One region of the Aromatoleum evansii genome, then DNA from elsewhere that is predicted to be linked to it. Evidence: predicted binding sites of a transcription regulator. Region 1 holds the regulator's gene; the other holds the start of a gene.
The links. Region 1 encodes FNR, which switches genes on or off when oxygen is low (the NO sensors DNR and NnrR bind a similar motif). Its sites were predicted from a motif close to TTGANCTAGNTCAA; they were not measured.

Region 1 (7,403 bases):
GAATCGCCTTATCGAGGTGGATGGCCTGACGATCTCGGGGCAGCCGATCGATCTGTCCCGCATCGTCCAGCCGCTGTATGCCGTGGGAGCCGAGGACGACCACATCGCGCCGTGGGCGCAGGCGTATCGCGTCAATAATATCGTCACCGGGCCGCGGCGTTTCGTGCTGTCGAGCTCGGGCCACATCCTTGGCATCGTCAACCCGCCGGTGAATCCGCCCAGGCGCAAGTACTGGGTCGCGGCGGCCCGACGCACGGACAAGGCGGACGACTGGCGCAAGCACGCCGAGGAGCATGAGGGCAGCTGGTGGAACGACTGGGTCGCCTGGCTCAAGCCGCGCTGCGGCGAGCTTGTCGACGCCCGCCCTGCCGCGTCCGCGGCCTTTCCCGAGATTGCCCGGGCTCCGGGGCAATACGTGCTCGAGCGCTGATCCGATCCCGGCTCGACGGCTGAGCCGGGGGCGCTACCCCCGATTGACCCCTGTCAAGGTGCCCCGCGGCCTGCGCACAGAGAATCCCCCGAAAGCCCCGCCAGACGGTGCCGGTCAGCCCTGATGGCGGGCCAGGCGGGCGGGGTCCAGCAGGGAGATGTGTTTACCGTGTACCGTGATGAGTCCGGCTTCGGACAGGTCGTGAAAAATCCGCGACAGCGTTTCGGGCGTCAGATTGAGCCGCGAGGCGATGACCTGCTTGCTTGTCGGCAGGGCGATGTCGCAGGCGCCGTCGCTTTCGCCGTCGACCTGCTGCAGCAGGTAGCCGATCACCCGCTGCATGCTCGAGCGCAGGGAGTAGGTCTCGACGTCCTGGATCATGCCGTGCAGGCGGATCGCCATGCCGGCGAGGAGTTTGCGTGCGAATCCCGGATCCTGGTCGATCAGTTCCGATACCACCGCCTGGCCGATGTGCAGCAGCTGCGTCGTGGTGAGGGCTTCGGCGAACACCGGGTACGGGCGGTTGAGGAACATCACGGCCTCGCCGAAGGTGTGCATGGGGCTGATGATTTCGACAACTTTTTCGTTGCCCTGCGCGGACGACACGGCGAGCTTCATCTGACCCGAAACGACGTAGTAGAAGCCGTGCACGGGATCGCCGCGCTGGAACAGGATTTCGCCCTTCTCGAGATGGCGTTCGCGGGTGAAGCGGGCGACACGGTCGATCTCCTCTGCGGTCAGTTCGCCGAAGAAAGAAACCTGGCGCAGAGCGGCGGGGATATCGACTGGACGGTTGGGCATTTCGGACTCCGTGGGGAAACTCGTGCATTCTAACCCGCAACCCAATACGGGCCGCGATCCTGTGCCTCGGCGACTGTCTCCGTTGGGCGCGACAACGGACAAGGCGCAGGCTCGAGCAAAGCCGGCTTCGGGCTCCTTGATGCTGTTTGTCGCGCCGCACAGGACACTGTTCCTTTCCGGCGCCGTGATGCTTCTCGTGAGCTTTGCGCTGTGGGCCATCGAGCTCGGCGCCCGCGCGGGGCTGCTGCCTGCGATCGGCTGGGTGTTCCCCCCGGGGTGGATGCACGCCCTGCTCGTGACGGGCGGCGTCTTCCCCCTGTTCATGTTCGGATTTCTCCTCACCGCCATGCCACGCTGGCAGGGATACGACGAGATTGCGGCGGGGCGCTGGCTCTGGTCGTGGCGCCTGCTCGCTGCCGGGTGGGCCCTCGTTACGGTGGGGATGATCGCGCCGGGCGTTGCCATGGCGGGCTTGGTGCTCGTGCTTGCCGGATGGGGCGGGATGCAGCGCATCCTGTGGCAGGTCGCGCATCATGGCGATCTGGAGGCCCTGCATGCTCGCGTGGTGTGCTACGCGATGATCGCCGGAATGGTTGCCGTACTTGCCTGGCTCGGTTTTGCGCTGAGCGGCGATCCGGTCTGGGCGCGTATTGCGATCGAGCTTGCGGTGTTCTGCTCGCTGTTGCCGGTGTTCTTCAGTGTGTGCCATCGCATGGTGCCCTTCTTTTCCAGCGGCGTGATCCCGTCCTACGTCATGGTGCGTCCGCTGTGGGTTCTGGTGCTGGTCGTCGGGGGCAGCGTCATGCATGCCGTGTTCGACGTCGCGGGATGGTTGTCGCTGCGCTGGATCGCGGATGCACCCGCCGCGGTCGCGGCCCTGTGGCTGTCGCGGCAGTGGCGGCCGGTGCCGGCGATGAAGGTGCCCCTGCTGGGGATGCTCCACATCGGCTTTCTGTGGCTGGGAATCGCGCTGACCCTCTTCGCGATCCAGAGCGCGGCCTCGCTGCTCGGGTACAACATGCTGGGCATGGCCCCGCTGCATGCGCTGGGTGTCGGATTCTTCGGGTCCGTCCTGATGGCGATGGTGTCGCGGGTCACCCTCGGGCATTCGGGTCGCAAGCTCGCAGCAGATCGCCTGACTTGGGGACTTTTCCTCGGTCTCGAACTCGTCGTCGTCGTGCGGATCACGGCTGAGCTCGTCCCCGCAGGCTGGTCGGCGCTCGTCATGCTGCTGGCTGTGCTCGGTTGGCTGGGCGTGTTCGGCGCCTGGGCAACGCGCTATCTGCCGATCTACTGGCGCCCGCGCAGCGACGGGCGTCCGGGTTGAGCGCATGTACCCGGCGATCAAGCACCTGCACATCCTGTGTGCGATCCTGAGCATCAGCGGCTTCCTGCTGCAGGGCATGTGGATGCTGCTGCGCAGCCCCCTGGTGGATCACCGCGTCACGCGCACTCTGCCGCATGTGATCGACACGGTGTTTCTCGGCAGCGCGATCACGCTGGCGACGATGAGCGGCCATTACCCCTTCGTCGCGCCGTGGGTCACCGCCAAGGTCGTCGCGCTTGTCGTCTATATTCTTCTTGGCGCGACCGCGCTGCGCTGGGGACGCACCATGCGCGTCCGGGTAATGGCGCTGCTGGCGGCCCTGCTTGTTTTTTCATGGATCGTGTCGGTGGCACTGAGCAAGCACCCGGCAGGATTCCTCGCGTATGCCGGAGTGTTCCAATGACCGATTCGCTGATCCCTTCCTCGCCCGGTTTCGAGACGCCTCTCGAGATGCTCGAGGCCTGCCATGAGCGCCTGCAGGCGCAGCTTGCGACCCTGGCACGGCTCGCCGCATGGCTGCCGGAGCATGGTCCGGACAAGCAGGCGCAGCAGGCTGCCGCCAACGTGATGCGTTACTTCGACGTCGCTGCCGTCAAGCATCATCAGGACGAGGAGGACGACCTTTTCCCCGTCCTGCGCGCGCGTGCCGATGAGGCCCGGCGTGCCGAACTCGGCACGCTCATCGACTGGATCCTGGCGGATCACCAGAAGCTCTTTGCCGGCTGGGCGCGGATGCGCACGCGTCTTGAGCGCATTGCCGCCGGGGAAGCGACCGATCTCACACCGGCGGACGTCGACGCGTTCGCGGATGCCTATCGCCGCCACATTCAGCGCGAGGAGGGCGAGCTGTTGCCAATTGCGCGCAATCTGCTGTCCGAAGAAGACATCGCCGCCCTGTCCGGCACGATGACTGCGCGACGGCGTCAATAACGGCCGAGGGCGACGGGCGTATGAAGAGGGAAAGCCCCTTCAGGGGCGCGGCGTGGGGTGCTGGATCAGCCGCTTCAGGCCGACGATGTCCAGAATGCGGATGTGTTTCTGCTGAACTGCGATCAGCCCTTCGTCCTGGAACTTCGAAAAGGCGCGCGACACAGTCTCCAGCTTTAGGCCGAGATAGGAGCCGATCTCCTCGCGGGTCATGCGCAGGTGGAACTCCGCCGGAGAAAAGCCGCGCGCCGTGAAACGCTGGGACATGTTGAGCAGGAAGGCCGCCAGGCGCTCTTCCGCACGCATCGAGCCGAGGAGGGTCATCACGCCATGGTCGCGCACGATTTCGCGGCTCATCACCTTGTGGAACTGCAGCTGCAGCCCCTCGACCACGCGCGAAAGCTCCTCGAGCTTGCTGTATGCGATGACGCACACCTCGCTGTCTTCCAGCGCGATCGCGTTGCAGGAATGGGCTTCGGTGCTGATGCCGTCGAGTCCGAGCATCTCCCCGGTCATCTGGAAGCCGGTGACCTGTTCGCGCCCGTCCTCAAGCAGCACGTCGGTCTTGAATGAGCCGGCGCGGATCGCGTAGATTGCCTCGAAGGGATCGCCCGCGCGATACAGGTGCTGCTGGCGCTTGATCTTGCGACGTGCGCCGACGAGTTCGTCGAGACGGTCGATTTCCGATTCCGACATCCCGAACGGCAGGCACAGCTCGACCAGATTGCACTGGGAGCATGCGACCTTCAGACTCGCAACTGTAATCGGCACCGTCGCCTTCATTTGCACGATAATATTGTTCCTTCTACATCGACCGAGAAGTGGCAGGCGCCTGTCGGAATGTACCGTTGATCCACGTCAACCACGAAACTGCGGCTTTTTGAGATCGTACGGAATGCACTCAAGCGATACAACCATGACCAGTCAGAAAGATCTTGTTTTCGACCAGCAGTTGATTCGTCGGTTCGACATCAACGGGCCGCGTTACACGTCCTACCCGACGGCCGATCGCTTCGTCGAAGCGTTCGATGCCCGTGCATTGCGGGACTGGCTGGCGCAACGCGGTGTGGGCGGCGTGAGTAAACCGCTCTCATTATACTTCCACATCCCCTTCTGTAACACGATCTGCTATTACTGCGCCTGCAACAAGATCATCACCAAGGATCATGCGCGCTCGGCCAAGTACCTGAAATATCTCGATAAGGAAATCGAGATGCAGGCAGCCGCGCTGGGCGGAAGCCATCAGGTCACGCAGCTGCACCTGGGCGGCGGCACGCCGACCTTCCTGTCGCACGACGAGCTGCGCCAGCTCATGGACTCGGTGCGCAAGCGCTTCACGCTGGTGCCGAACGGCGAATACTCGATCGAAGTCGATCCGCGCAAGGTCGATTTCGACACGGTCAAACTGCTCGCCGACCTTGGCTTCAACCGCATGAGCGTCGGTGTGCAGGACTTCAACGAGGACGTGCAGGAGGCGGTCAACCGCATCCAGAGCTACGACGAAACCAAGCTCGTGATCGATGCCGCCCGTGCCACCGGCTTCAAGTCGATCAGCATGGACCTGATCTACGGCCTGCCGCGCCAGAACATCATCAGCTTCAACCGCACGCTCGAGCAGGTGCTGGAGCTGTCGCCCGATCGCATCTCGCTGTACAGCTACGCCCACCTGCCGGGTCTGTTCAAGCCGCAGCGGCGCATCGCGATCAACGACATGCCGACGTCCGACACCAAGCTGCAGATCCTGCAGCTGGCGATCCGCCGCCTGACCGAGGCGGGCTATGTCTATATCGGCATGGATCACTTCGCGAAGCCGGACGACGAGCTGACGATCGCGCAGCGCCAGGGGCGCCTGCACCGGAATTTCCAGGGCTATTCGACGCAGGCCGAGTGCGACCTGCTGGCCTTCGGCGTCTCGGCGATCGGCAAGATCGGTCCGGTGTATTCGCAGAACGTGAAGACGCTCGACGAGTACTACGATGCCCTCGATCGCGACGAACTCCCCGTCCTGCGCGGCATCGAGCTTACTGCCGACGACCTGCTGCGCCGCTCGATCATCCAGGCGCTGATGTGCCATTTCGAGCTGTCGATCGACTCGATAGAGATCGCGCACTTGATCAAGTTCGACGAATATTTCGCCGACGAGCTCGAGGATCTCAAGGCGATGGAGGAGGCCGGGCTGCTGAAGGTCAGCGACAAGTGGATCAGCGTGCTGCCCCCGGGGCGTCTTCTGGTGCGGGGTATCGCAATGGTGTTCGACCGCTACCTGCGCGCAGACCGCGAGCGCGCGCGCTATTCGAAGGTCATCTGAACCGAGCGCACAGCCCGCGGGCGCGGGCTGTGCAGGGCAGGAGAAGGTGATACAGTGCGGGCGTCCTCGGGCGCCCGTTTCTTTTTGGGCTGCGGCCGCGGGCTTCTTCTGTCTTTCCCATCGTCGCCATGCCTGAAACCGGTTACATCGCAGCCTTCCTGATCGGCCTTCTGGGAGGCACGCACTGCGTCAGCATGTGTGGCGGCATCGTCGGTGCGCTCACCGTGAACATGCCCGGCCGGGCCGGTCGCCAGTGGCAGGTGCACCTCGCCTACAACCTCGGCCGGATTGCCACCTACACCGCGCTGGGCGGTGCCCTCGGTGCCCTCGGCACGGTGGGCATGCTGTTCTCGGACATCCTGCCGGTGCAGATGGGCCTGTACGTGCTCGCGAACCTGATGCTCGTCGCCCTGGGCTTGTACTTGACCGGCTTCACACGCCTGCTCGCGCCCGTCGAACGCGCGGGCCTCGTGCTGTGGAAACGCGTGCAACCTTTCACTGCACGCTTCATCCCCGCCCGTTCGGTCGGCCAGGCCTTGCCGCTAGGGCTGCTGTGGGGATTCCTGCCCTGCGGCCTCGTCTATAGCGTGCTGACGACTGCCCTGGTGACCGGCTCGGCAGGGCGCGGGGCGGGGCTGATGCTGGCCTTCGGGCTCGGTACGCTGCCCAACCTGATGCTTGCGGGGATGGTGTTCAAGCGCTTCCGCGACATCACGCGCAACCGCCGCGTCCGTTTCGTCGCCGGAATGCTCGTCCTCGGTTTCGGCGTGTTCGGGCTGTTCCATGCCCCCAGCCTCGGCGGCGCGCTCTGGCGCGGCGTCGTGTGCGAGGTGTGAGGGCTCAGCCAGGCCGTTGGTGTGGTGGCCGGGCGCGAGCCTTCACTCGCGTGCAGGGGGCTCGGCGGCGTTCGCGAGGGCGTGGAGGATCGGGCAGGGGGCGGGCGCCTCCGTATGCTCGCAACAGGACACGAGCCCCTGCAGCGCGCTGCGCATCTCCTCCAGCTGGCGGATGCGCGACTCGACATCCGCGATCTTCGCCTGGGCGAACGCGCGTGCCCGTTCGCGGTCTGTTTCTTCGTCCAGCGCGAGCAGCTCCGAGACCTCGTCGAGGCTGAAGCCGAGCGCTTGGGCACGGCGGATGAAGCGCAGGCGAGCGACTTCGTCCATTCCGTAGACGCGGAACGCGCCCCGGTGGGCGCCGTTCGCCGCGAGCAGGCCGCGACGCTGGTAATAGCGCACGGTTTCGACGCCGACTCCGGCGGATTTCGCCAGCGCACCGATGGTGAGGGTACTGATGGGGGTGTTCATGGGGGTTGACTCCGTACTTCGGTACAGGGTTTAGACTGCCACCAGACGTTCCGTTCCGCAAGCGCCGAACGGGCCGTGCGGATCCGGGGAGGATCCGGAACCTGGCGAATGGAGTGGTGCAGATGAGTGCTCCCGAAACGACAATGAAGAGCCCGACACTGGAGTTGCCGGTGTCCGGAATGACCTGCGCCGCGTGTGCGGCGCGGATCGAAAAGGTGCTGAAACGTCTGCCGGGGGTGGACGCCTCGGTCAATCTCGCCGCGGAAAAGGCGCGCGTGAGTTTCAGCGATCCGGCCAGCGGAC
Region 2 (7,403 bases), 1.5 Mb from region 1:
TCGGTTCGGCCCCTTCGCCCGCCCTCAGCCATTGCCGCACCGTGTTGCGCGACAGCCCCGTGCGCCGGCAGATCTCCTTGATCGACAGCCCGTCGCGAAAGTGCAACCGCCGAATCTTGCCCAGCATGTTCATGGTGATCATCTCCTCGAACCCTGCTCAAACATCGAGCAGGCAGGTTAATCACCGGGGTCAATTTTCAGCGCGCATAACCCGCGAAAGGGGGTCAATTTTCAATGCGTAGCAACACTCGATAATTCAGAATCCCCTGTTCACCTGGGATCGACGGCATTTCTTTGCACCGACACCGCATCAGTGACACGTGGAGTGTCTCAGGACCACTCTTCGGTTCGGCACGTTGCATCCGCTTTCGGGACATTGGGTCCATTGTGATGCGGCATCAGGATAGTAAGTAAAAATCTGTCCTTATTCGAAAATTCGGGTTATTCCGTCTCAAATTTTTGACGCAAATTTCCGCAAACTTATGGAGAAGACCCCGCAGATGAAAGTTTTCCGTTCGAGTCTGATGCGCGCTTTTGTGTCCACCCGCTACAACGTACATGAGGGCGCCCCGTGGGAATCGTCAAGATCTCCGAGCAGATGCATGAGGCCCTGCGCCGGACCAGCGGCGCGCTCAGTCGCTCCATCAACAGCCAGGCGGAGCATTGGCTGCGCGTCGGAATGCTCGCGGAGCTCAATCCCACGTTGAGCTACCGCGAAATCTGCCAGCTGCTGATTCAGGAAGAAGAGGCGCACGAGGCACACGGAGCGCCCTCCCCGCTGACGAACCTTGGCAGGGCGGCCTGATGGCAAAGAAGCAGCAGGTCCCGATCCGCTCGCAGGCGGAGATCGAAATGGCGCGCCGAGCCGGCGCGCTGGCCGCCGACGTCCTCCACATGATCGGAGAGCACGTCCGGCCGGGCGTGACCACCGACGAGCTTGACCGCATCTGCCACGACTACATCGTCAACGTCCAGCGGGCCATTCCGGCGAACATCGGCTATCACGGCTACCCGAAGACGATCTGCGCCTCGGCGAACCACGTCGTGTGCCACGGCATCCCGTCCGCGAAGCGCCTGACCAGCGGAGACATCCTCAACATCGATGTGGCCGTGGTGAAGGATGGCTGGTACGGCGACAGCAGCCGCATGTACTTTGTCGGCAAGCCCGGCGTCCTCGCCCGGCGACTCGTGCGGACCACCTACGAAGCCATGCGCGCGGGCATCCTCGCCGTCCGTCCCGGTGCGACGCTCGGTGATATCGGATACGCCATCCAGAGCGTCGCCCATCGCGAAGGCTTTACCGTCGTTCGCGAATATTGCGGGCACGGCATCGGCGACGTCTATCACGACGAACCGCAAGTCCTCCACTACGGCCGCCCCGGAGCCGGTCTGACGCTGGAGCCCGGCATGGTGTTCACAATCGAGCCGATGATCAACGCGGGGCGCCCGGAAACCCGCGAACTGGGTGACGGGTGGACCGTGGTGACCAAGGATCATTCGCTGTCGGCACAGTGGGAACACATGGTCGCGGTTACCGCAGAGGGATTCGAGATCCTTACCCCTTGGCCGGATGGGTGTGGGGACTATCCGGCGATCGAGGCCGGCGCAGCGATGCCCGCACAGGCACTTTGAGCGCAAGGGCACGCGCGCCCTCTTCCGCGCGGCTCCCGCCGGTCAGAACAGCCACGGAATGAAGCGGCGCGTGCCCTGCATGTAGTCGATGTAGGCCTGGCCGAAATAGGCGATGCATTCCCTTTCATCGGCCAGCGCGGTCAGCAGCACGCAGGCGCTACCGAAAAGGGCGAGCGCGAAGGCGGGCCAACTGGGGGCGCGGAAGAACATGCCCCAGTCCAGCGCGAGCAGCGCGCTGTACATCGGGTGGCGGATGAGGCCGAAGATGCCCTGCGTGACCAGCTCGGAAGTCTTTTCCCAGCTGTAGAGCGAGCCGTCGTCGCGCCGGGTCGGGTCGCGCTTGCCCTCGCGACGCAGCGCGATGAAGCCGAAGACCAGCGGGAGCAGGCTTAACTGCAGGAGGGTTTCGGACAGCAGTTGATCACCTGCCGGCTCGCGATTGAGTAACGTCAGCGCGAGGATGGTCTCCCACGCGAAGAAGCGGTAGAAGCCGTGGCTGCCGGGATTGCGCAGCGGCTTGCGCGACAGCCACAGCAGGCCGGCGGTGCCGGTCAGCAGCAGCGGCAGATTGGAGATCGGCAGGCTCATCGGCGTTTCCGCGTGACGACGGCTCTTCCGGCCTTATTGGCGGACGGCGCGGAAAACGAGCACGGCGTTGCTGCCGCCGAAGGCGAATGAATTGGAGAGTGCCGCTCGCGGCGCGGCTCCGTGGCGGGCGGCCGTCAGGTGTTCGACTCCGGTGCAGGCTGGGTCGAGATTGCCGGCAAGGTTGATGGTGGGCGGCAGAGCGTCGTCGCGCAGCGCGAGTACCGAGGCGATCACCTCGATGGCGCCCGCTGCGCCGAGCAGGTGGCCGTGCATGGACTTGGTCGCGCTCACCGGCAGCGTTTCCGCCCGCTTCCCGAACACGGACTTGAGCGCAGCGATCTCGACCGGATCGCCCTCGGCGGTAGCCGTGCCATGGGCATTGACGTAGTCGACATCGCCGGCGGCCAAACGAGCATCGGCAAGCGCGGCCTGCATGGCACGGACCTGACCGGCCACTTCGGGACGCACGAGGTGGCTGTGGTCGCAGCTTGCCCCGTAGCCGACGATTTCCCCGTGTATGTTTGCACCGCGGTCCAGCGCGTGATCCCAGTCCTCGAGAACCAGCGCCGCTCCGCCTTCGCCGAGAACCAGGCCGCGGCGATCGCCGGCGAAGGGACGGCAGGCGGAGGGTGAGGTTTCTGCGTTGCCGGGCGCCATGACACGCAGGGCTTCCCATGCGCGCGCGACGCCATAGGCTTGCGGCACGTCTGAGCCACCGGTGACCATGACCGTCGCTTCTCCCGAGCGCACGCGCCGGAAGGCTTCGCCGATGGCAACGGCCGACGATGCGCAGGCGACGGTGTGGCTCGTGCTTGCGCCCCCCAATCCGAGCTGGATCGAGATATGGGCATTGGCGGCGTTGTTCATGCCGAGCAGCACGGAGAGCGGCGACAGGCGTTCGCGCCCCCGCTGCCACAGCTCGCGATAGCCCTTTTCATAGGCGAGCGTGCCGCCGAGCGCGGTGCCCCAGGATACGCCCCAGTCGTCGCGCGATTCCTCACCGGCGCTGCGCGGCAGGCCGGCGGAGTCCCACGCGTCGAAGGCTGCCGCCATGCCGAGTTGTGCGAAGCGGTCCATCATCGCGGCCAGCGGCTTGCCGAGCACGGCATCGGCATCGAACGCCGGACATGCGACAAAGGGAATCGAAAGCGGGCGCGGCTGATCGTCGGTTAGAAGATGGCGGATCGCCGTTTCCCCGGCGCACAGCCGCTTGAAGAAATTCGCCAGATCGCCGCCGTACGGGCTGACCAGTCCCAGTCCCGTGATCGCAACCCGACGCCCGACCATGGCTCAGTGCACGCCGCCGGCTGCGATCAGGCCGTCCATGGCTGTCACCATGTCGCCGACGCTTTTCGGGTTCTCGAGATCGCTCGGGACCTTGATTCCGAAGCGGTCTTCGAAGGCGAACATCAGCTCGAGCATCATCAGCGAGTCGACACCGAGGTCCACCAACAGCGCATCCGGAACAACCTTCTCGGACGCCACGCCCAGGCGCTCGTCGAGAAATTCGCGAATAAGTGCAATTGAATTCATAGGGCGCGAATTCTATATGAAATCAAATGTTTCACCATAGATGGCACGGTCGATCCCGGCGCGCTGGCGGATGTTTGGTACTATCCGCCGGCCATGACGACCCTCTCCGCCACGCCGCTGGATGCGGCACCCCGCTCCGCCTGGTTTCGCCAGCTGGCTAGCCGTTTCGCGACACTCTGGCCGCTCAAGGCAGCGGGAACCATGATCTTCATGGTGTTGTTCTTCTGGGGGTATTTTACGGTTTTGCGCGATCCGCTCACTGCACCGACGATGATGCCGCGCGTTGCCGCGGATGCATGGATCCCCTTTTCCGCGGCCGCATTTCCGATTTACGCAAGCCTGTGGGTGTACGTGTCGCTGCCGCCCGCCTTCATCGGCAGCCTGCGGCCGCTGCTCTGGTTCGGCGTGTGGATCTCCGCCCTGTGCGGGTTCTGCCTCGGTATTTACTGGGTGCTTCCCACCGCGGTGCCACCGGCTGGCATCGACTGGTCCGACTATCCGCAGCTCGCATTCATCAAGAATGTGGACGCAGCCGGCAACGCCTGTCCCTCGCTGCATGTTGCATCCTCGGTATTCACCGCGTTATGGCTGGAGCGGATCGCGCGCGCGGTGGAGGCGCCGACGCTGCTGCGCTGGGGAAATGCCCTGCTCTGCGTGGCAATCCTGTGGTCGACGATCGCCACCCGCCAGCATGTAGTGCTCGACCTCATTGCCGGCATCGCGGTCGGGCTGGCCTTCGCGCTGCCATCGCTTCGGCACATCTCACGGCTGGCGCCGAACGGGCTTTGAGCGTGCGCCAGTTCGGCGCAAGCTCCGCTCAGGCAGCGCCGGGCGGGGGATTTTCGATTGGTTTCTGCCAGAACAGCGCAGTCCCGACGCTCGCATCCAGCGTGTAATCGCTGAATCCGAATTTCGCATACGCCGCCCGTGCGGCGTCGTTGCCGCTGAGCACCTCCAGGGTGATCTTGCAGCATCCGCGCTCCCTCGCGGCCGCCTCGACCGCCGCCAGCAGCAGCTGGCTCACTCCGCGTCCGCGGCACTCCGCGAGGACGACGAAATCGTGGATGTTGATCAGCGGCCTGGCGGCGAAGGTCGAGAGGGTCTCGAAGCAATTCGCCAATCCCACTGCGACGCCGTCCGCTAAGGCGATCAGGCTGAACGCGTGTGGCTGGCGGGCAAGCGCCCCCACGACCCTTTCCTTGACCTCTGCGGGCAATGCCTCGCCTCCGCCCATTGGGTCTCGCGCGTAGGCGTCGAGCAACTCAGTGATCGCATGAGCATGGACGGGGTTGTGATAGTCGGCACGAATGACTTCGATGGGCACGTCGATATTCCGGGACGTTCGGGTCAGGGAGCGACATCATACCTCGATCGTCGAGCCTCGCCCTGCGAATGGCGCCGAGGTGATGTCTGCGCGCCAGTGGTCTATGTAGCAGTGCAGCAAATGCGGGTGCGGGTACCCAATGCGATTTCAGGGGGACACAACCGACTGGATGCCTGGCGATTGATATCGGTTTTCGAGTTCCCTCTGAAACTGGCTTGCCCGCCCGCTTACGGCGATATGCGGGGATAAACCTTGCTATAGGTATGGTTTTTTTGACATTCGTCAAATGTAAGCGAAATTTTTGTGCGACGCACATAACCGGCACTGAAGAGTGGGTACTATGCCCCACAGTTCATTCGCGTCATGCAAGAGGAGTAGCTCATGAAAAAATCGCTCGTCATCGCATCCCTGCTCGCCCTGGGCGCCGCAAGTCCGTTCGCGCACGCCTACAAGGCGGGCGACTTCGTTGTCCGTGCAGGTGCGGCGACAGTAAGTCCGGAAATGGGGGGCTCCGATGTCTCATCGAGTGCCACCGGGAAGATCGCCGGCTCGAATGCCACGGTGAGCGACAACACGCAGCTCGGCCTGACGTTCGGTTACATGCTGACCGACCACGTAGGCGTTGAACTGCTCGCTGCCACGCCCTTCAAGCACAGCGTCAGCGTCAAGGGGCTGCCCGCAGGTCTCAACGGCAAGCTCGCCACCATCGAGCAACTGCCGCCGACCGTTACGCTGCAATACTTTCCGATGGACTCCAGCTCGAAATGGCAGCCGTACGTGGGTGCCGGCATCAATTACACGGCCTTCTTCAATGAAGATCTGACGGATGCCCGCAAGGCTCAAGGATTTTCCCATCTCGATCGCGAGGATTCCTGGGGTCTCGCCCTGCAAGCCGGCATCGACTACATGCTCACGGACAAAGTCGTGTTGAACGCGGCTGTTTGGCGTATCGGTATCGACAGCCATGCCACCGCGCGGCATCCTGTGCTCGGCAAGGTCAAGGTTAGTGTCGAGATCGATCCGTGGGTGTACATGGTCGGCGTCGGCTACAAGTTCTGATTCCGGTAACGCCCGGCGCCGACAACGGCGGCCTGCGGGCCGCCGTTTGCATTTCGGGATCGCGCAGGCGTTGTCTCGCGCGGCCATGCGCGCGGCGCGATCCGATCGAGGTATACTTGTCAGTTTCCCAGAATCGCCCGGAGCCTCGCCATGGAAGCCGAACGCATCAACGCCATCTCCCAGAAACTCGACGACCTGCAGGCCCGCGGTCGCGAACTTCGGAGGTATCTTTGACTACGACGAAAAGGCGTCGAAGCTCGAAGAAGTAACCCGTGCGCTGGAAGATCCGGCGGTCTGGAATAATGCCGAGAAGGCTCAGGAGCTCGGCAAGGAAAAGCGTCAGCTCGAGGATGTCGTCGTCAACCTGCGCGACATCGAGCAATCCTCCATCGACCTCAAGGACCTGTTCGAACTCGCTCAGGCCGAGGACGACGAGGACACCCTGACCGCGGTTGAAGCCGATCTCTCCCCGCTCGAGGGGAAGGTGCATGCGCTCGAATTCCGCCGGATGTTCTCGAATCCGATGGACCCGAATCCCTGCTTCATTGAAATCCAGGCCGGCGCCGGCGGAACCGAGGCGCAGGACTGGGCTGGCATGCTCGAACGCATGTACCTTCGCTACTGCGAGCGCAAGGGCTTCAATGTCGAGCTGATGGAGGAATCCGAAGGCGAAGTCGCGGGCATCAAGGGCGCCACGATCAAGGTCAGCGGTGAATACGCCTACGGCTTCCTGCGTACCGAGACGGGAATCCACCGCCTCGTGCGCAAGAGCCCGTTCGACTCAAACGCACGCCGCCACACCAGCTTCTCGTCGGTGTTCGTGTATCCGGAGGTCGACGACTCGATCGAGATCGAGATCAATCCGGCCGATCTGCGCATCGACACCTACCGCGCGTCCGGCGCCGGTGGCCAGCACATCAACAAGACCGACTCCGCGGTGCGCATCACGCACGAGCCGACCGGCGTCGTCGTGCAGTGCCAGAACGACCGATCGCAGCACAAAAACAAGGCCGAAGCGATGTCCATGCTGAAGGCCCGCCTGTACGAGCTGGAACTGCGCAAGCGCCAGTCCGAACAGCAGAAGCTGGAGGACTCCAAGAGCGACATCGGCTGGGGCCACCAGATCCGCTCCTACGTGCTCGATCAGTCCCGTATCAAGGACCTGCGCACCAACTACGAAGTCGGCAACACCCAGGCCGTGCTGGACGGCGACCTGGACGACTTCATCGCGGCGAGCCTCAAGCAGGGTGTCTGAGCGCCCCGCCCG

Region 2: a site for FNR is predicted at 5,350-5,363, ahead of U5817_RS12780 (OmpW family protein). Genes of this name have one in related genera too.

Annotation. Positions count from the first base shown of each region.
Region 1 covers NZ_CP141259.1:1,247,395-1,254,797, forward strand. The annotation lists gene U5817_RS05645 (PHA/PHB synthase family protein) at 1-430, shown strand, start outside; gene U5817_RS05650 (Crp/Fnr family transcriptional regulator) at 545-1,231, opposite strand; gene U5817_RS05655 (NnrS family protein) at 1,419-2,558, shown strand; gene U5817_RS05660 (SirB2 family protein) at 2,563-2,961, shown strand; gene U5817_RS05665 (hemerythrin domain-containing protein) at 2,958-3,488, shown strand; gene fnr (fumarate/nitrate reduction transcriptional regulator Fnr) at 3,528-4,268, opposite strand; gene hemN (oxygen-independent coproporphyrinogen III oxidase) at 4,402-5,793, shown strand; gene U5817_RS05680 (sulfite exporter TauE/SafE family protein) at 5,922-6,629, shown strand; gene U5817_RS05685 (MerR family transcriptional regulator) at 6,672-7,100, opposite strand; gene U5817_RS05690 (heavy metal translocating P-type ATPase) at 7,223-7,403, shown strand, end outside.
Region 2 covers NZ_CP141259.1:2,703,747-2,711,149, forward strand. The annotation lists gene istA (IS21 family transposase) at 1-133, opposite strand, end outside; gene U5817_RS12745 (ParD-like family protein) at 572-805, shown strand; gene map (type I methionyl aminopeptidase) at 805-1,632, shown strand; gene U5817_RS12755 (methyltransferase family protein) at 1,675-2,220, opposite strand; gene U5817_RS12760 (beta-ketoacyl-[acyl-carrier-protein] synthase family protein) at 2,254-3,507, opposite strand; gene U5817_RS12765 (acyl carrier protein) at 3,511-3,753, opposite strand; gene U5817_RS12770 (phosphatase PAP2 family protein) at 3,955-4,542, shown strand; gene U5817_RS12775 (GNAT family N-acetyltransferase) at 4,571-5,077, opposite strand; gene U5817_RS12780 (OmpW family protein) at 5,459-6,136, shown strand; one part of gene prfB (peptide chain release factor 2) at 6,287-6,367, shown strand; one part of gene prfB (peptide chain release factor 2) at 6,369-7,391, shown strand.